DNA from 2 places in the Streptomyces sp. NPDC048192 genome. Region 2 is predicted to be linked to the other one. Evidence: riboswitches for the same ligand, from Rfam matches in the RefSeq annotation. Region 2 holds a riboswitch; the other holds the start of a gene.
The links. Region 2 has a riboswitch for S-adenosylmethionine ahead of thrC (threonine synthase). Riboswitches for the same ligand answer to the same signal wherever they lie in the genome.
Positions count from the first base shown of each region.

Region 1: linked by a shared signal. The riboswitch ahead of ACGFZN_RS07545 (aminotransferase class V-fold PLP-dependent enzyme) and the one ahead of thrC (threonine synthase) in region 2 are both predicted to bind S-adenosylmethionine.

Region 1 is NZ_JBIDAL010000003.1:417,829-425,602, reverse strand. Features, by position in the region: gene ACGFZN_RS07555 (cytochrome bc complex cytochrome b subunit) at 1-1,106, shown strand, start outside; gene trpD (anthranilate phosphoribosyltransferase) at 1,226-2,290, shown strand; SAM riboswitch class IV at 2,382-2,498, shown strand; gene ACGFZN_RS07545 (aminotransferase class V-fold PLP-dependent enzyme) at 2,656-4,017, shown strand; gene ACGFZN_RS07540 (Lrp/AsnC ligand binding domain-containing protein) at 4,039-4,320, opposite strand; gene ACGFZN_RS07535 (rhomboid family intramembrane serine protease) at 4,317-5,060, opposite strand; gene ACGFZN_RS07530 (hypothetical protein) at 5,226-5,465, shown strand; gene ACGFZN_RS07525 (NYN domain-containing protein) at 5,506-6,849, shown strand; gene ACGFZN_RS07520 (NlpC/P60 family protein) at 7,070-7,774, shown strand, end outside.
Region 2 is NZ_JBIDAL010000005.1:400,378-408,151, reverse strand. Features, by position in the region: gene ACGFZN_RS12650 (trehalose-6-phosphate synthase) at 1-1,028, opposite strand, end outside; gene ACGFZN_RS12645 (glucosyl-3-phosphoglycerate synthase) at 1,102-2,046, opposite strand; SAM riboswitch class I at 2,208-2,363, shown strand; gene thrC (threonine synthase) at 2,382-3,665, shown strand; gene ACGFZN_RS12635 (ubiquitin-like small modifier protein 1) at 3,662-3,937, shown strand; gene ACGFZN_RS12630 (cold-shock protein) at 4,370-4,573, shown strand; gene groL (chaperonin GroEL) at 4,885-6,507, shown strand; gene ACGFZN_RS12620 (Uma2 family endonuclease) at 6,604-7,281, opposite strand; gene ACGFZN_RS12615 (hypothetical protein) at 7,341-7,774, opposite strand, start outside.

The DNA.
Region 1 (7,774 bases), on a different contig from region 2:
CCGGTGTCCGCTTCATGGAGGGCGCGATCCTGTCCGTGCCGATCGTCGGCACGTACCTGTCGTACTTCCTCTTCGGCGGTCAGTTCCCCGGCCACGACTTCGTCGCCCGGTTCTACTCGATCCACATCCTGCTGCTGCCGGGCATCATGCTCGGCCTGATGGTGGGCCACCTGATCCTGGTCTTCTACCACAAGCACACGCAGTTCGCGGGTCCGGGCAAGACCAACAACAACGTCGTCGGCATGCCGCTGCTGCCGGTCTACATGGCCAAGGCCGGAGGCTTCTTCTTCCTGGTCTTCGGTGTCATCGCGGCCATCGCGGCGGTCGCCCAGATCAACCCGATCTGGGCCATGGGCCCCTACCGTCCGGACCAGGTGTCCACGGGCGCCCAGCCCGACTGGTACATGGGCTTCTCCGAGGGCCTGATCCGCTTCATGCCGGGCTGGGAGATCAACTTCGCGGGCCACACGCTCGTCCTGGGCGTGTTCATCCCGCTGGTGATCTTCCCGCTGGTCCTGGCGGCGATCGCGGTCTACCCGTTCATCGAGGCCTGGGTCACCGGCGACAAGCGCGAGCACCACATCCTGGACCGCCCGCGCAACGCCCCGACCCGCACCGGCCTGGGTGTCGCCTGGATGACGCTGTACCTGCTTCTGCTGGTCGGCGGCGGCAACGACCTGTGGGCCACGCACTTCCACCTGTCGATCAACGCCGTGACCTGGTTCGTCCGGATCGGGTTCTTCGTCGGCCCGGTCATCGCGTTCCTCGTCACCAAGCGGATCTGCCTGGGTCTGCAGCGGCGCGACCGCGAGAAGGTGCTGCACGGCCGCGAGACCGGCATCATCAAGCGGCTGCCGCACGGTGAGTTCATCGAGGTGCACGAGCCGCTCAGCCAGGAGCAGCTGCACACCCTCACCGCGCACGAGCAGTACCAGCCGGCCGAGATCGGCCCGACGGTCGACGAGAACGGCGTCGAGCGCAAGGTGGGTGCCGGCCAGAAGCTGCGGGTGAAGCTGTCCAACGCCTACTACGGCGAGAACAACCAGATCCCGAAGCCCACCGTCGAGGAGTACAAGGAGATCACGAGCGGCCACGGCCACCACTGATCCCCGCGTCGCCACATGAAGGGCCCCGTCCGGCTTACGGACGGGGCCCTTCGGCGTGTACCGGGGTGGATAGGGTGGGAATCCACCACTGATTCCGTGTACGAACCCAGGAGCGGCTGATGAGCGCTGTGACCCCCGCTGGAGGCGACACCGCGGCGGGCCGTTCCTGGCCCGCCCTGCTGAACGGCCTGCTGGACGGCCATGACCTGTCCGCCGACGACACGGCGTGGGCGATGGACCTGATCATGCGCGGCGAGGCGACCGACGCGCAGATCGCCGGGTTCATGGTGGCCCTGCGGGCCAAGGGCGAGACGGTGGAGGAGATCACCGGGCTCGTCCGCACGATGTACGCGCACGCCAATGTGATCGAGGTGCCGGGCCCGGCCGTCGACATCGTCGGCACCGGCGGCGACGGCGCCAAGACGGTGAACATCTCCACGATGTCGTCGATCGTCGTGGCGGGCACGGGCGCCAGGGTCGTCAAGCACGGCAACCGCGCCGCGTCCTCCGCCTCCGGGTCCTCCGACGTCCTGGAGAAGCTCGGGATCAATCTGAACCTGACCCCGCAGCGGGTCGCCGAGGTCGCCGAAGAGGCCGGCATCACCATCTGCTTCGCGGTGAGGTTCCATCCGTCATTGCGTCATGTCGCCCCGGCGCGCGGCCAGTTGGGCATCCGCACCACCTTCAACGTCCTCGGCCCGCTGACCAACCCCGCGAACGTCCGGTCCCAGGCCGTCGGTGTCGCCGACCCGCGGATGGCGCCCATCGTGGCCGGGGTCCTCGCCGAGCGCGGCAACTCCGCCCTGGTCTTCCGCGGCGACGACGGCCTGGACGAGCTGACGACCACGTCCACCTCCCGGGTGTGGATCGTCCGCGACGGCAAGGTCACCGAGGAGACGTTCGACCCTAGGCACGTCGGCATCGACCTCGTTCCCGTCGAGGCCCTGCGCGGCGCGGACGCGTCGTACAACGCGGAGGTGGCGCGGCGCCTGCTGGACGGCGAGAAGGGCCCGGTGCGGGACGCGGTGCTGCTGAACTCGGCGGCGGCCCTCGTCGCCCTGCACCCGGCGGACGCCCCGCTCGCCGACCAGCTGCGCGCCGGCATGGCCAAGGCCGCCGAGTCGATCGACTCGGGCGCGGCGAAGCGCACCCTGGAACGCTGGGTGGCGGCCAGCAACGCCTAGCGGTCATCGCCAGCGGTCAAAGGAGGTCGTCGTCCCGCGATCCGGACACGGGTTGCGGGGCGACGATCTTTTCCCTTAAGTTCCCGTACCAGGTCATGAGTGACAGCCATCAGGCCCCGGCCGGCTGTCCGGCAACCCTCCGTCCGTGGCGGGGTGCCCCGGGTGAGGACCAGGCCGTAGGCAGCGAGGTCTACGGCAAGCGCGGACCCCTCGCGCGCTGCCCAGCGCGGGACCAGGGGTCCTGGTCGTCGAGGGAGTCTTCCGTGAGCAAGCGAATGCGATAGGGCCGCCGAGCCCCGCCTCCGCACACCCTTCTTCTCATCGTCCTGCGCCCTCGCGGGCGTGTTCCTCACGGGAGTTCCGCCATGTCCGTCTTCACCGCTGCCGCCGACCAGTCCGTTTGTGCCCCGCTGCCCGTTCTGGGCAGGGATGTCACCGTCCCGCTCGTCACCGGCGGCGAGGTCACCTACGCGGCCCTCGACTACGCGGCCAGCGCCCCCGCCCTGCAGCGCGTCTGGGACGACGTGGCCGCCTACGCGCCGTACTACGGCAGCGTCCACCGCGGCGCCGGCTACCTCTCCCAGCTCTCCACCGACCTGTTCGAGAACGCCCGCAGGACCGTCGCCGGGTTCCTCGGCTGCCGCGCGGACGACCAGGTGATCTTCACCCGCTCCACCACCGACTCGCTGAACCTGCTGGCCCGTGCGCTCCCCGCCGGCTGCCAGGTCTTCGTGTTCGAGACCGAGCACCACGCCTCCCTGCTGCCCTGGCAGGACGCGCGGGTGACCTACCTGGACGCCCCGCGCACCCCGCAGCAGGCCGTCACGACGCTGGAGCGGGCCCTCGCCGACCGCGACCCGTACGGCCCGGCCCTGGTCTGCGTCACCGGCGCCTCCAACGTCACCGGCGAGCTGTGGCCGGTGCGCGAACTGGCCGCCGCCGCCCACGCGCACGGCGCCCGGATCGTCCTCGACGCCGCCCAGCTCGCCCCGCACCACCCGGTGGACGTCCGCGACCTCGACGTCGACTGGGTGGCCTTCTCCGGGCACAAGCTGTACGCCCCCTTCGGCTCCGGCGTCCTGGCCGGCCGCGCCGACTGGCTGCGCGCGGCCGAGCCCTACCTCGCGGGCGGCGGCGCCAGCCGCAAGGTCACCCGGCGCCAGGACGGCGGCGTGGACGTGGAGTGGCACGACAGCGCCGCCCGGCACGAGGCGGGCTCCCCGAACGTCATCGGCGCCTACTCCATCGCCTCGGCCTGCAAGGCCCTCACCGAGGCCGGCTGGGACACCCTCGTCGCCCGCGAGCGGCACCTGATCGCCAGGGTCCGCGAGGGCCTCGCCGGGGTCCCGCAGGTGCGGATCCTGTCGCTGTTCGGCGACGACGCCCCGCGCGTCGGAGTCATCTCCTTCGTCGTCGAGGGCTGGAACAGCTCCCACTTCGCCGCCGCGCTCTCCGCCGAGTACGGCATCGGCGTGCGCGACGGCCTGTTCTGCGCCCACCCCCTGGTGCGCACCCTGCTCGGCAGCGACCCGCAGAGCCAGGGCGAGTGCGGCGCCCCCGAGGCCGCGCCGGGCGAGAAGTCCCTCAACGCCATCCGCGTCAGCTTCGGCGCGGGCACGCCCGACGAGCACGTGGACCGCTTCGTCACCGCCGTGAGGGAACTCGTGACCGAGGGCGCGAAGTGGACGTACCGCACGGAGGACGGCCGCTGCGTCCCGGCGGTCTGATCGATCAGTCGTCCAGGCCGGTCAGTTGTCCAGGCCGATCGAGAACGCCGCCTCCAGGTCGTGCTGGGAGTACGTCCGGAACGCGACGTGCGTGTCCGTCGCCTCGACACCGGGGATCTTGCTGATCCGGCCGGGGATGACCTCGGCCAGGTCGTCGTGGCGGCGCACCCGCACCATGGCGATCAGGTCGTAGGTGCCGGTGACCGAGAAGACCTCGCTGACGCTCTCGAGAGCGGCGATCTCCTCCGCGATCTCGGGGATCCGGTCGACACTGGTCTTGATCAGAACGATCGCGGTGATCACGGCTGGTTCTCTCCCTCGAGGGCCTGAGCAGGGGCGGCTTTCACTGTAGTCCCACGGCCGTGGCGGGCCCACGCGTAGCCGAAGCCCAGGCCGAAGCCGATCACGTGCGCCAGATACGCCACCCCGGGGCCGTCGGACGCGCGCCCGGCCGCCGCCCACTGCAGCGCCGCCCAGAACGGCAGCACCACCCACGCCGGAAACCGGAGCGGCAGGAAGAACAGGAACGGCAGGAGACTGGTCACACGCGCGCGGGGGAACAGGTAGAGGAACGCTCCGAGGACCGCCGAGATCGCCCCGGAGGCGCCGACCAGCGACTGCCCGGAGGTGGCGTTGGCGGCCGCGTAGCCCAGCAGGGCCAGGTAGCCGCAGCCGACGTAGAACAGGGTGAACTCGACCCGGCCCATCCGTTCCTCGGTCATCGTGCCGAAGACGAAGAGGAAGAGCATGTTGCCGAGCAGATGCACCCAGCTTCCGTGCACGAACAGGGCCGTGGCCGGGGTCAGGGCGTCGCGCACCGGCCTGGCGAACAGCTCGGACGGCACCACGCCCCAGCGCGCGAAGTACGCCCGCTGCGCGTCGAGCAGGGCCTGTCCGGAGCCGTATCCGGGGGTGAGCCCGGAGGCCGGGCCCAGCACGAAGAGCAGACAGCACAGGGCGATGAGGCCGTACGTCATCGGCGCCGAGGTGCTCCGGACCGCTCGCAGAACCCTGCCGGCCGCCGTACTCCACTGGCTGATCATGAATACAGAGCATGACGTAACGGGACGCAAGCTGACAGACCGCCTCGCCGCCGTGGACGGATCAGCGGCGAGTCGCTGCCAGGCCGTAGGGTTACCGCCACACGCGTCGGCCGGCGGCGCGTGCGGCGAGCACGAGCGATGACGAGAAGGAAGCGGACAGCGACGATGACGGTTCCCCTGCCGACCGCGACGACCCGATGGCGCTGCACCCTGTGCGGCAACCTCACCCGGTTCGACGTGACGCGTTCCTCGAAGGTCGTCGAGTACGTCCACCTCGATCTGGCGGGGGAGCCGACCGTGGAGGAGCGCGAGGTGGTCAGTGAGACCATCGAGTCGGTGCGCTGCCGCTGGTGCAACGCGGTGGACCAGGTGGAACTCGTGGACAGGCCGGGTGCCGGCTCCTGAGCGGAGCGGCCCCGGGCAGGGAAGTAGTGGGGTGTGACGGATGGCGGAGACCACGGGCGGGGGGCCGGGCGACGGCGCCGCCGAGGTGCTTGACCGTCCGCTGCCCGAGGGCGTGCGCCGCCGGGTCGTGCAGATCGTCTCGGACGGCTTCGGCGGCCTGACCCTGTCGGAACTGCCCGCACAGCTGAGGCAGTACGCCCGGTTCACCCCCACGCGCCGGGCGAAGTTCGCCGGGAACGCGATGGCGGCGGCGCTGGAGACCGACGCGCTGTTCCGGCAGCGGATCGGGGAGAAGCTCAGAGAGGCGCAGCCGGAACTCACCGGCGCCCTCGACTCCGGCTCCCCGCCCCCGGCCGCGGACCCGCTCGACGTGGCGGCCGCGGCCTACGTACTGCGCCCGGCGGGCTGGGTGAAGCTGGTCACCGCGGCCGGCGAGGAGGCCCAGCGCGCGGACGCCGAGCGCGCCGACGAGGAGACCCGGGCCGAGCTGGACCGGCTGCGCTCCGAGCTGGCCCACGCCCGCGAGCACACCCGCGCCGAGACCGAACGGCTGCGCGCGGAGCTGGAGTCGGCGAGGAGGGAAGCCGAATCGCTTCACCGCAAGCTCCGGGCCGCCCTCAGCGACGTCAAGCGCGGCGAGGCCGCCCTGCGCAAGGCCCAGGCCGAGACGGACGCCCTGCGCGCCGAGGCGCACACCCGGGTGTCGGCCGCCGAGAGCGAGACCCGCCGGCTCAAGGCCCGGCTCGGCGAGGCCGAGGCCGCGCTGGAGGCCACCCGCCGCGCAGCCCGCGAGGGCCGCAGCGTGGAGGACATGCGGGTACGGCTGCTGCTCGACACCCTGCTGGACGCCACCCAGGGACTGCGGCGCGAGCTCGCCCTGCCGCCGGTGTCCGTGCGCCCCGCCGAGACCGTGGACGCCGTCGAACCGGGCCGTATGACCCCCAAGGACATCGCGGCGCGCGCCCTGTCGGAGCACGACCCGGCCATCCTCGACCAGCTGCTCGCGCTGCCGCAGGCGCATCTGGTGGTCGACGGCTACAACGTCACCAAGACCGGCTATCCGCAGATGCCGCTGGAGAAGCAGCGGCTGAGGCTGCTCGGCCAGCTGTCCGCGCTCGCCGCGCAGACCGGCGCCGAGGTGACGTGCGTCTTCGACGGCGCCGAACTGGCCGCCCCGGTGCTGCTCGCGCCGCCGCGCGGGGTGCGGGTGCTGTTCTCCAAGCCGGGCGTCACCGCGGACGAGCTGATCCGCCAGCTGGTGCGCGCCGAACCGCCGGGCCGTCCGGTCATCGTCGCCTCCACGGACCGCGAGGTGGCCGACGGCGTCGCCAGGGCGGGCGCCCGACCGGTCGCGTCTGCGGTGCTTCTCAAGCGACTGTCCTGAAACTCCGCCGGACACAGGCAATGTCCGAATTGGAGTGATCTTCACGCCACCTAGTGTCAAACGCGCATCACTGCTTGTGAGTTGTGTGCAAAGAATGCATTGTGTGATGCGATTTTCTGGTGTGAGGATTTGAACTGATCACAACTGGGTCACTAGGGTCTGGGCTCGAACCTCCGAACGGGTGATCACTCACTCACTCACAAGAAGGAGTTCGTCCTCCGTGGCGTCCCATCGTCGACCCAAGCAGCAGAGTCGCGCCCGCGTGACCGTGCTGACCACCGCAGCCGCCGCCGCCGTCGTCCTGAGCGCGAACGCCGCCAATGCCGCGCCGAGCCAGAAGCTCACCAAGGACCAGGTCAAGGCCAAGGTCGACAAGCTCTACGAGGAGGCCGAGCAGGCCACCGAGAAGTTCAACGGGGCGAAGGACAAGCAGCAGAAGCTGCAGAAGGAAATCTCCACCATCCAGGACAACGTCGCCCGCGGTCAGCAGGACCTCAACAAGCTGCGCGACGGCCTGGGTTCGCTGGCCACCGCGCAGTACCGCTCGGGCGGCATCGACCCCTCGGTCCAGCTCTTCCTGTCCTCCAACCCGGACGACTTCCTCGACAAGGCCTCCACGCTCGACCAGTTGAGCGCCCAGCAGGTCGACGCCCTGAAGAAGATCCAGGACAAACAGCGCGAACTCGCCCAGGAGCGCGCCGAGGCCGCCGACAAGCTCAAGGACCTCTCCGCCACCCGCACCCAGCTGGAGGAGAAGAAGAAGGAGGTCCAGGCCAAGCTCGCCGAGGCGCAGAAGGTCCTCAACACCCTGACGGCCAAGGAGAAGCAGGAACTGGCCGCCCAGCAGGCGCGCGCCGACCGCTCCTCCAGCGAGCGCGTGAACCTGGGCGACGCCCCGCCCGCCTCCGGCCGCGCCGCCGCCGCC
Region 2 (7,774 bases):
GCCACCCGCTGCACGGCGGCGGTGTAGTCCCGGTACACGGCGAGGTCCTGCCGCGACGGATACGCGAACGCGACGTGCACCACCCGCTCCCGCCACTCGGGGTGGTCCTCGAGCAGCTGCCGGTAGGCCAGCAGGCCGCGCACGATGTTCTTGGACAGCTCGGTGCGGTCGACGCGGACGATCGTCCGGCGGCCCGCGCCGATCTCCTCGCGCAGCGCCGCCATCCGCTCCTCGACGTCCGGCTCGTGCGCCCGCTTGCGCAGGAAGTCCCCGTCCGCGCCCAGCCCGTGCACGCCGATCCGCGTGCCCGCGGGCATCCCGGACCCCAGGAAGGCCTGCGCGCAGTCCCGGAACGCGTCCGCCCAGCGCCGGGTCAGGAACGCCACCCGGTCGGCGCCGAGCATGCCCGCCATCAGCTGCTCGCGGATGTCGCCGGGGAGCAGCCGGAAGTACTCGGGCGGCGCCCACGGCGTGTGCGAGAAGTGCCCGATCCGCAGGTCCGGGCGCAGTTCGCGGAGCATGCCGGGGACCAGGCACAGGTGGTAGTCCTGGACGAGGACGGCGGCGCCGTCGGCCGCCGCCTCGGCCAGCGCCTCGGCGAACGCGCGGTTGTAGGTCTCGTACGACGCCCACTGCCGGCGGAACTCCGCGTCGAAGACCGGCTCCAGCGGGGTCTGGTACAGCATGTGGTGCACGAACCACAGCACCGAGTTGGCGATGCCGTTGTAGGCGTCCGCGTGCACGCGCGCGTCGATGTCCAGCATCCGCACCCGCTGCCCGCCGCTGTCCTCGGCCGGCAGCAGCCCGCCGCCGGCCCGCCGTACGGCCTCGCGGTCGCCGTCGCCGAGCGCCGCGCACACCCACAGGGAGTCCGCGTCCGAGCCGATGGCGGACAGGCCCGAGACCAGCCCGCCGCCGCCCCGCTTGGCGCGCAGCGCACCGCTGTCGTCCACCGCGTACGAAACCGGGCCGCGGTTGGACGCGACCAGCACCTGAGCATTCTTGGCAGCAGCATCCGTGGAAGCCATGGTCCTCAACCTAGCCCCGCCCGGAAACGCTCAAACGTACGGCCGTGCCCGGCGCGCCGCCGTATACGAACGTTCACGCCACCTTGCGTTCCGCGTACTCCGCGATCTCCAGCATCGGCGGCCGCTCCTCGGTGTCCACCGAGTAGGTGCGCGGTTCGAAGCCGTCCTCGCCCCGCTCGAACTGGGTGAGGCAGGGCCGCACGAGGTGGCCGCGCGCCAGCCGGAGCTGGGCCGTGCGGTAGATCGCGGCGGCCATCCGGCCGAGCGCCTGGCCGTCCTGGTGGCGGTGCTTGCGCACGCCCACGTCCACCTGGGCCAGCGCGTCGAGGCCGACCAGGTGCAGGGCGTCCACGAGCATGCCCAGCTCCACGCCGTACCCGACGGGGAACGGCAGTTGCTCCAGCAGGCCGCGCCGGGCCGCGTACTCGCCGCCGAGGGGCTGCACGAACCCGGCGAGCTGCGGCCAGTGCATGTTCAGCAGCGGGCGGGCCATCAGCTCGGTGACCCGGCCGCCCTGCCCCGCGCTCCCGGCGAGCGGACGGTCGTACATGCCCTTTACCAGGGCCACCCCGGGGTCGGTGAGCAGCGGGCCGACGATCCCGGAGACGAAGTCGGCGGAGAAGTCCCTCAGGTCCGCGTCGATGAAGCAGATGATGTCGCCGCTGGTCACCAGCAGGGAGCGCCACAGCACCTCGCCCTTTCCGGGGACGGCCGGAATGCGCGGCAGGATCTCGTCGCGGTGAACGACCCGGGCGCCCGCGGCGGCGGCGACCTGGGAGGTGCGGTCGGTGGAGCCGGAGTCGACGACGACGACCTCGTCGACGAGCGGGACCCGTTCCACGAGGTCGCGGCGGATGACCGCGACGATGTCGCCGACCGTCTCCTCCTCGTTGAGCGCGGGCAGCACGACGCTGATCGTCTGGCCCGTGCGCTGCTTGGCGGCGAGGATCCGGTGGAGCGGGCGATCGGCCACGGACCAGGAGCGGGTGGCCAGCCAGCGCTCGACTTCTTCCAGCACGGTCTGCGGCTCCTCACTGTTCGTGATCGCACGGGCTGCACCGTGTGATCCATCTCGCGGTTCGGACGACTATCTCAACTGTCCTGGCCTTCGGTTACAGTCTTGAACAACGCCGATGACCATCGCATGTCGGGGGTCAGCGTGCGTCGACAACCGCATACCGCTCATCCAGAGGGGCAGAGGGACACGGCCCGATGAAGCCCCGGCAACCCTCCAGTCGGTTCTCGTAGATCACTGCTGATCGCTCCGCGAGGCTCCCGGCTAGGGAAGGTGCCAAATCCGTCTCACGGCGAGATGCGTCGTGAGGAAGATGAGGAGAAAGGGCCTCGCCTCACATGGCTGTGCAGACAGTTGCAAGCTCCAGCAGTTCCACCGTCGATCTCGGCCCCGCCGCGGCCCTGAGCTGTCGCGAGTGCGGTCACCGCGTCCCGCTCGGCCCGGTCTTCGCCTGCGAGGAGTGTTTCGGCCCGCTGGAGATCGCCTACGACTTCTCCGCCTACGACACCGAGGAACTGCGCCGCCGCATCGAGTCCGGCCCGGCGAACATCTGGCGCTACGCCCCGCTGCTGCCCGTCCCGGCGGACGTGGCCGACAAGCCGAACCTGAACCCGGGCTGGACCAAGCTCGTCAGGGCCGACAACCTCGCCCGCGAACTCGGCGTCACCGGCGGCCTGTTCGTCAAGGACGACTCCGGCAACCCGACCCACTCCTTCAAGGACCGGGTGGTCGCCCAGGCCCTGGAGGCCGCGCGCGCCTTCGGCTTCACCACCCTGTCCTGCTCCTCCACCGGCAACCTCGCCGGCGCGGTCGGCGCCGCCGCCGCCCGGGCCGGCTTCCGCTCCTGCGTGTTCATCCCGCACGACCTGGAGCAGGGCAAGGTCGTCATGGCCGCGATCTACGGCGGCGACCTCGTCGGCATCGAGGGCAACTACGACGACGTGAACCGCTTCTGCTCCGAGCTGATCGGCGACCCGGCCGGCGAGGGCTGGGGCTTCGTCAACGTCAACCTGCGGCCGTACTACGCCGAGGGCTCCAAGACGCTGGCGTACGAGATCTGCGAGCAGCTCGGCTGGCGGCTGCCCGACCAGATCGTCGTCCCGATCGCCTCCGGCTCCCAGCTCACCAAGATCGACAAGGGTCTGCAGGAGCTGATCAAGCTCGGTCTGGTCGAGGACAAGCCGTACAAGATCTTCGGTGCGCAGGCCGAGGGCTGCTCGCCGGTGTCGACGGCCTTCAAGGCCGGGCACGACGTGGTACGGCCGCAGAAGCCGGACACCATCGCCAAGTCGCTCGCCATCGGCAACCCGGCCGACGGGCCGTACGTCCTGGACATCGCCCGCCGCACCGGCGGCGCGGTGGAGGACGTCACGGACGAGGAAGTCGTCGACGCCATCAAGCTGCTGGCCCGCACCGAGGGCATCTTCGCGGAGACGGCGGGCGGTGTGACCGTCGGCGTCACCCGCAAGCTGCTCAAGGACGGCGTCCTGGACCCGACGAAGACCACGGTGGTCCTCAACACCGGCGACGGCCTCAAGACACTGGACGCGGTGGCCGGCACGGGGCTCACCGCCACCATCCGTCCGACCCTGGACTCCTTCCGAGAGGCTGGCCTCGCATGAGCGTGACCGTTCGCATCCCCACCATCCTGCGCACTTACACCGGCGGCCAGGCCGAGGTGACCGCCGAGGGCGCCACCCTCGCCGAGGTCATCGAGGACCTGGAGAAGAACCACACCGGCATCGCCGCGCGCGTCCTGGACGACCAGGGCAAGCTGCGCCGGTTCGTCAACGTGTACGTCAACGACGACGACGTCCGCTTCGAGCAGGGCCTGGAGACGGCCACCCCGGACGGCGCCGGCGTCTCCATCATTCCGGCGGTCGCCGGCGGCTGATCATTACCTTGGGTAACCGCTGTTACCCGTTGTTCATCGGATTGCCCCCTCCGTGAGAGAAGCGGAGGGGGCAATTCTGTGTGATTGAGCGCGGTAGAGTTGGGGAACGCGCTCCCGGTCGGACAGGCCGGGAACCCCGCATTCATGCCGCAGGCCCGACAAGAAACAGCCAAACTATGTGGGCTTTATGCGGCTTTTGTGATGGTTTATGGAGCCCGACTTGCCCTGAAGTCGGGCGAATTCTCACCACATTCCGGACCGTTGCCATCCAGATTTCTCGTCCGATTGACCTGTTGCAGACGGCAGTTGGACAGATACATTCAGCCGCGGTCGACGCGTTCCGGCGCACGCCCCCGACCAATGGGGGGTGAGGTCTGACCCGGGTCCGCGAAGTGTGGATCTGTGCAAGGGCCAGTAATAGGGGAGTTAGGCATGGCTCAGGGCACCGTCAAGTGGTTCAACGCGGAGAAGGGGTACGGCTTCATCGCGGTCGACGGTGGTGCGGACGTCTTCGTCCACTACAGCGCGATTCAGATGGACGGCTACCGCACCCTGGAAGAGGGCCAGCGGGTCGAGTTCGAGATCTCGCAGGGCCAGAAGGGTCCGCAGGCCGACATGGTTCGCGTCACCGCCTGAATGTTTCCGCCGAAGGGCCCGCACCTCGCACAGGGTGCGGGCCCTTCGCCGTGCCCGGGTCCCGCCGGGCGATCACCCGTGTTCGCGCGCGGCTGACCGGGCCGCCGTACCCCCGTAGGCGCTTGCACTCGGCATGCCCGAGTGCTAATCATTGGCGTTAGCACTCTGAAGGTGAGAGTGACAGTGAAGGACCGGGTCGGTGAGGCCCGCGGGCTGGGTGGGGCAAGGAACCACGAGGCCGGCGAGCCGTCCGTCGCGGGCGCGGGCGCGGTCCGAAGGAATCACCCCCAGTCCTGGAGGGACCACTTCACATGGCCAAGATCATCGCGTTCGACGAGGAGGCGCGGCGCGGCCTCGAGCGCGGCATGAACCAGCTCGCGGACGCCGTGAAGGTGACGCTCGGCCCCAAGGGCCGCAACGTCGTCCTCGAGAAGAAGTGGGGCGCCCCCACGATCACCAACGACGGTGTCTCCATCGCCAAGGAGATCGAGCTCGAGGACCCGTACGAGAAGATCGGCGCCGAGCTGGTCAAGGAAGTCGCCAAGAAGACGGACGACGTCGCCGGTGACGGTACGACCACGGCGACCGTGCTCGCCCAGGCCCTGGTCAAGGAGGGCCTGCGCAACGTCGCCGCCGGCGCCAACCCGATGGCGCTGAAGCGCGGTATCGAGAAGGCCGTGGAGGCCGTCTCCGCCGCCCTGCTGGAGCAGGCGAAGGACGTCGAGACCAAGGAGCAGATCGCCTCCACCGCGTCCATCTCCGCCGCCGACACCCAGATCGGCGAGCTGATCGCCGAGGCCATGGACAAGGTCGGCAAGGAAGGCGTCATCACCGTCGAGGAGAGCAACACCTTCGGTCTGGAGCTGGAGCTCACCGAGGGCATGCGCTTCGACAAGGGCTACATCTCCGCCTACTTCGCGACCGACATGGAGCGCATGGAGGCGGTGCTCGAGGACCCGTACATCCTCATCGCCAACTCCAAGATCTCCTCGGTCAAGGACCTGCTCCCGCTGCTGGAGAAGGTCATGCAGTCGGGCAAGCCGCTGCTGATCATCGCCGAGGACGTCGAGGGCGAGGCCCTGTCGACCCTGGTCGTCAACAAGATCCGCGGCACCTTCAAGTCCGTCGCCGTCAAGGCCCCGGGCTTCGGCGACCGCCGCAAGGCCATGCTCGGCGACATCGCCATCCTCACCGGTGGCGAGGTCATCTCCGAGGAGGTCGGCCTCAAGCTGGAGAACGCGACCCTGGACCTCCTGGGCCGCGCCCGCAAGGTCGTCATCACCAAGGACGAGACCACCATCGTCGACGGCGCCGGCTCCTCGGACCAGGTCGCGGGCCGCGTGAACCAGATCCGCGCCGAGATCGAGAACAGCGACTCGGACTACGACCGCGAGAAGCTGCAGGAGCGCCTGGCGAAGCTCGCCGGCGGTGTCGCGGTCATCAAGGCCGGCGCGGCCACCGAGGTGGAGCTCAAGGAGCGCAAGCACCGCATCGAGGACGCCGTCCGCAACGCGAAGGCCGCCGTCGAGGAGGGCATCGTCGCCGGTGGTGGCGTGGCCCTGCTCCAGGCCTCCCAGGTCTTCGAGAAGCTGGAGCTCGAGGGTGACGAGGCGACCGGCGCCAACGCCGTCCGCATCGCGCTCGAGGCCCCGCTGAAGCAGATCGCCGTCAACGCCGGCCTCGAGGGCGGCGTCGTGGTGGAGAAGGTCCGCAACCTCACCCCGGGCCACGGCCTGAACGCCGCGACCGGCGAGTACGTCGACCTGGTCGCCGAGGGCATCATCGACCCGGCGAAGGTGACCCGTTCCGCGCTGCAGAACGCCGCCTCCATCGCCGCGCTGTTCCTCACCACCGAGGCCGTCATCGCCGACAAGCCGGAGAAGGCCGCCGCGCCGGCCGGCGGCGGCATGCCGGGCGGTGACATGGACTTCTGATCGACCCTAGGGTTGATCGCCTGTCCTCACGGACCGAGGGCGGCACGTCCAGCTTCCGGCTGGGGGTGCCGCCCTCGGGCGTTTTCCGGGTTCGGTTCAGTCGGCGTAGTCCTTGAGGTCCTCCGTGTTCAGGGTGATGCCGACCGGAGGCGGGAGCTGGACCGTCGCGCCCCAGGAGTAGGAGGGCGACTGCTGGTAACGGCCGTCCTTGGGGTCGCTGTGCACGACGATCGTGTCGTCGTCCCGGTCGATCAGCAGGTAGACGGGGATACCGGCCTCGGCGTAACCGCGGACCTTGTCGACGCGGTCCCGCCGGTCGGTGTCACGATCGCGAGAGATGACTTCCACGACCATGAGGACGCCGTCGGGGTCTGCCCAGTCGCCTTCCTGGGCGATGAAGTGGTTGAACGGCGCCAGCGCACCGTCCGCACAGGCGTGGCCCTTGCGGTAAGCGCCGATCTTGAGCTGCTGCTCGGGGTAGATGGCCAGTTCGGGGCGCAGCTGCATGAACAGCCGCATGAGCCACACGATGATGCCCCGGTGACGCTGGTCCGGCAACGGCTTGACCTCTAGCTTTCCGTCAATGAGTTCGAGCTTCACGCCCTCCGGAGCCTTGTGGGCCAGCTCCTCGAAGTCCTCGACCGAGATGCGGTCGCCCTTCACGTACACGCGGCCGTTGATGAACTCCAACCGCACGTTCTCCGGTGCCCTGCGGGCAAGTTCCTCGAAGTCCTCGGCGGACATCTGCGGGCGCTGGGCGGTGCTGGGGGTCATGGCATTGCCTCCTCCCCTCCATCGTGCCCCGGACCGATGTGGTCGGACCGTAGGAGCGGTCATACGGGTGTCCTTTCTCGTCGCGTGGACGCCATAGCAGCGCGAATCCCGGCCGCGCGGCCTTGGACCACCGAAGGAGCCAGGGGCGCGTGGGAGCGCGTCGGTCCGCGCCCGCCCCGGCAGCCCGCACACACGCCCCCCGGCAGCGCCTCCGGCCGCCCCGGCACCCCGCACTCCGCGCACTCCAGCAGCCGCCGGGGCGCCGGACGGGGGACCGGTTCCGGTGGCACCTTGTCGACCAGACGGCGGCGGACCAGCGCGGCCGGGTTGTGGACCGGCGTCGGCAGGCCCGCCGTCAGGGCGTGGACCACCTCTTCGTCGCTCGCCCCGCGCGCGAACCACTCCGTGAGCAGCGGCGCGAGTACGGCGCAGTCGGCGGCGGACAGCGCCAGCACGGGCGCCGTACGGCCCAGGGCGGCGAGCAGGATGTGGG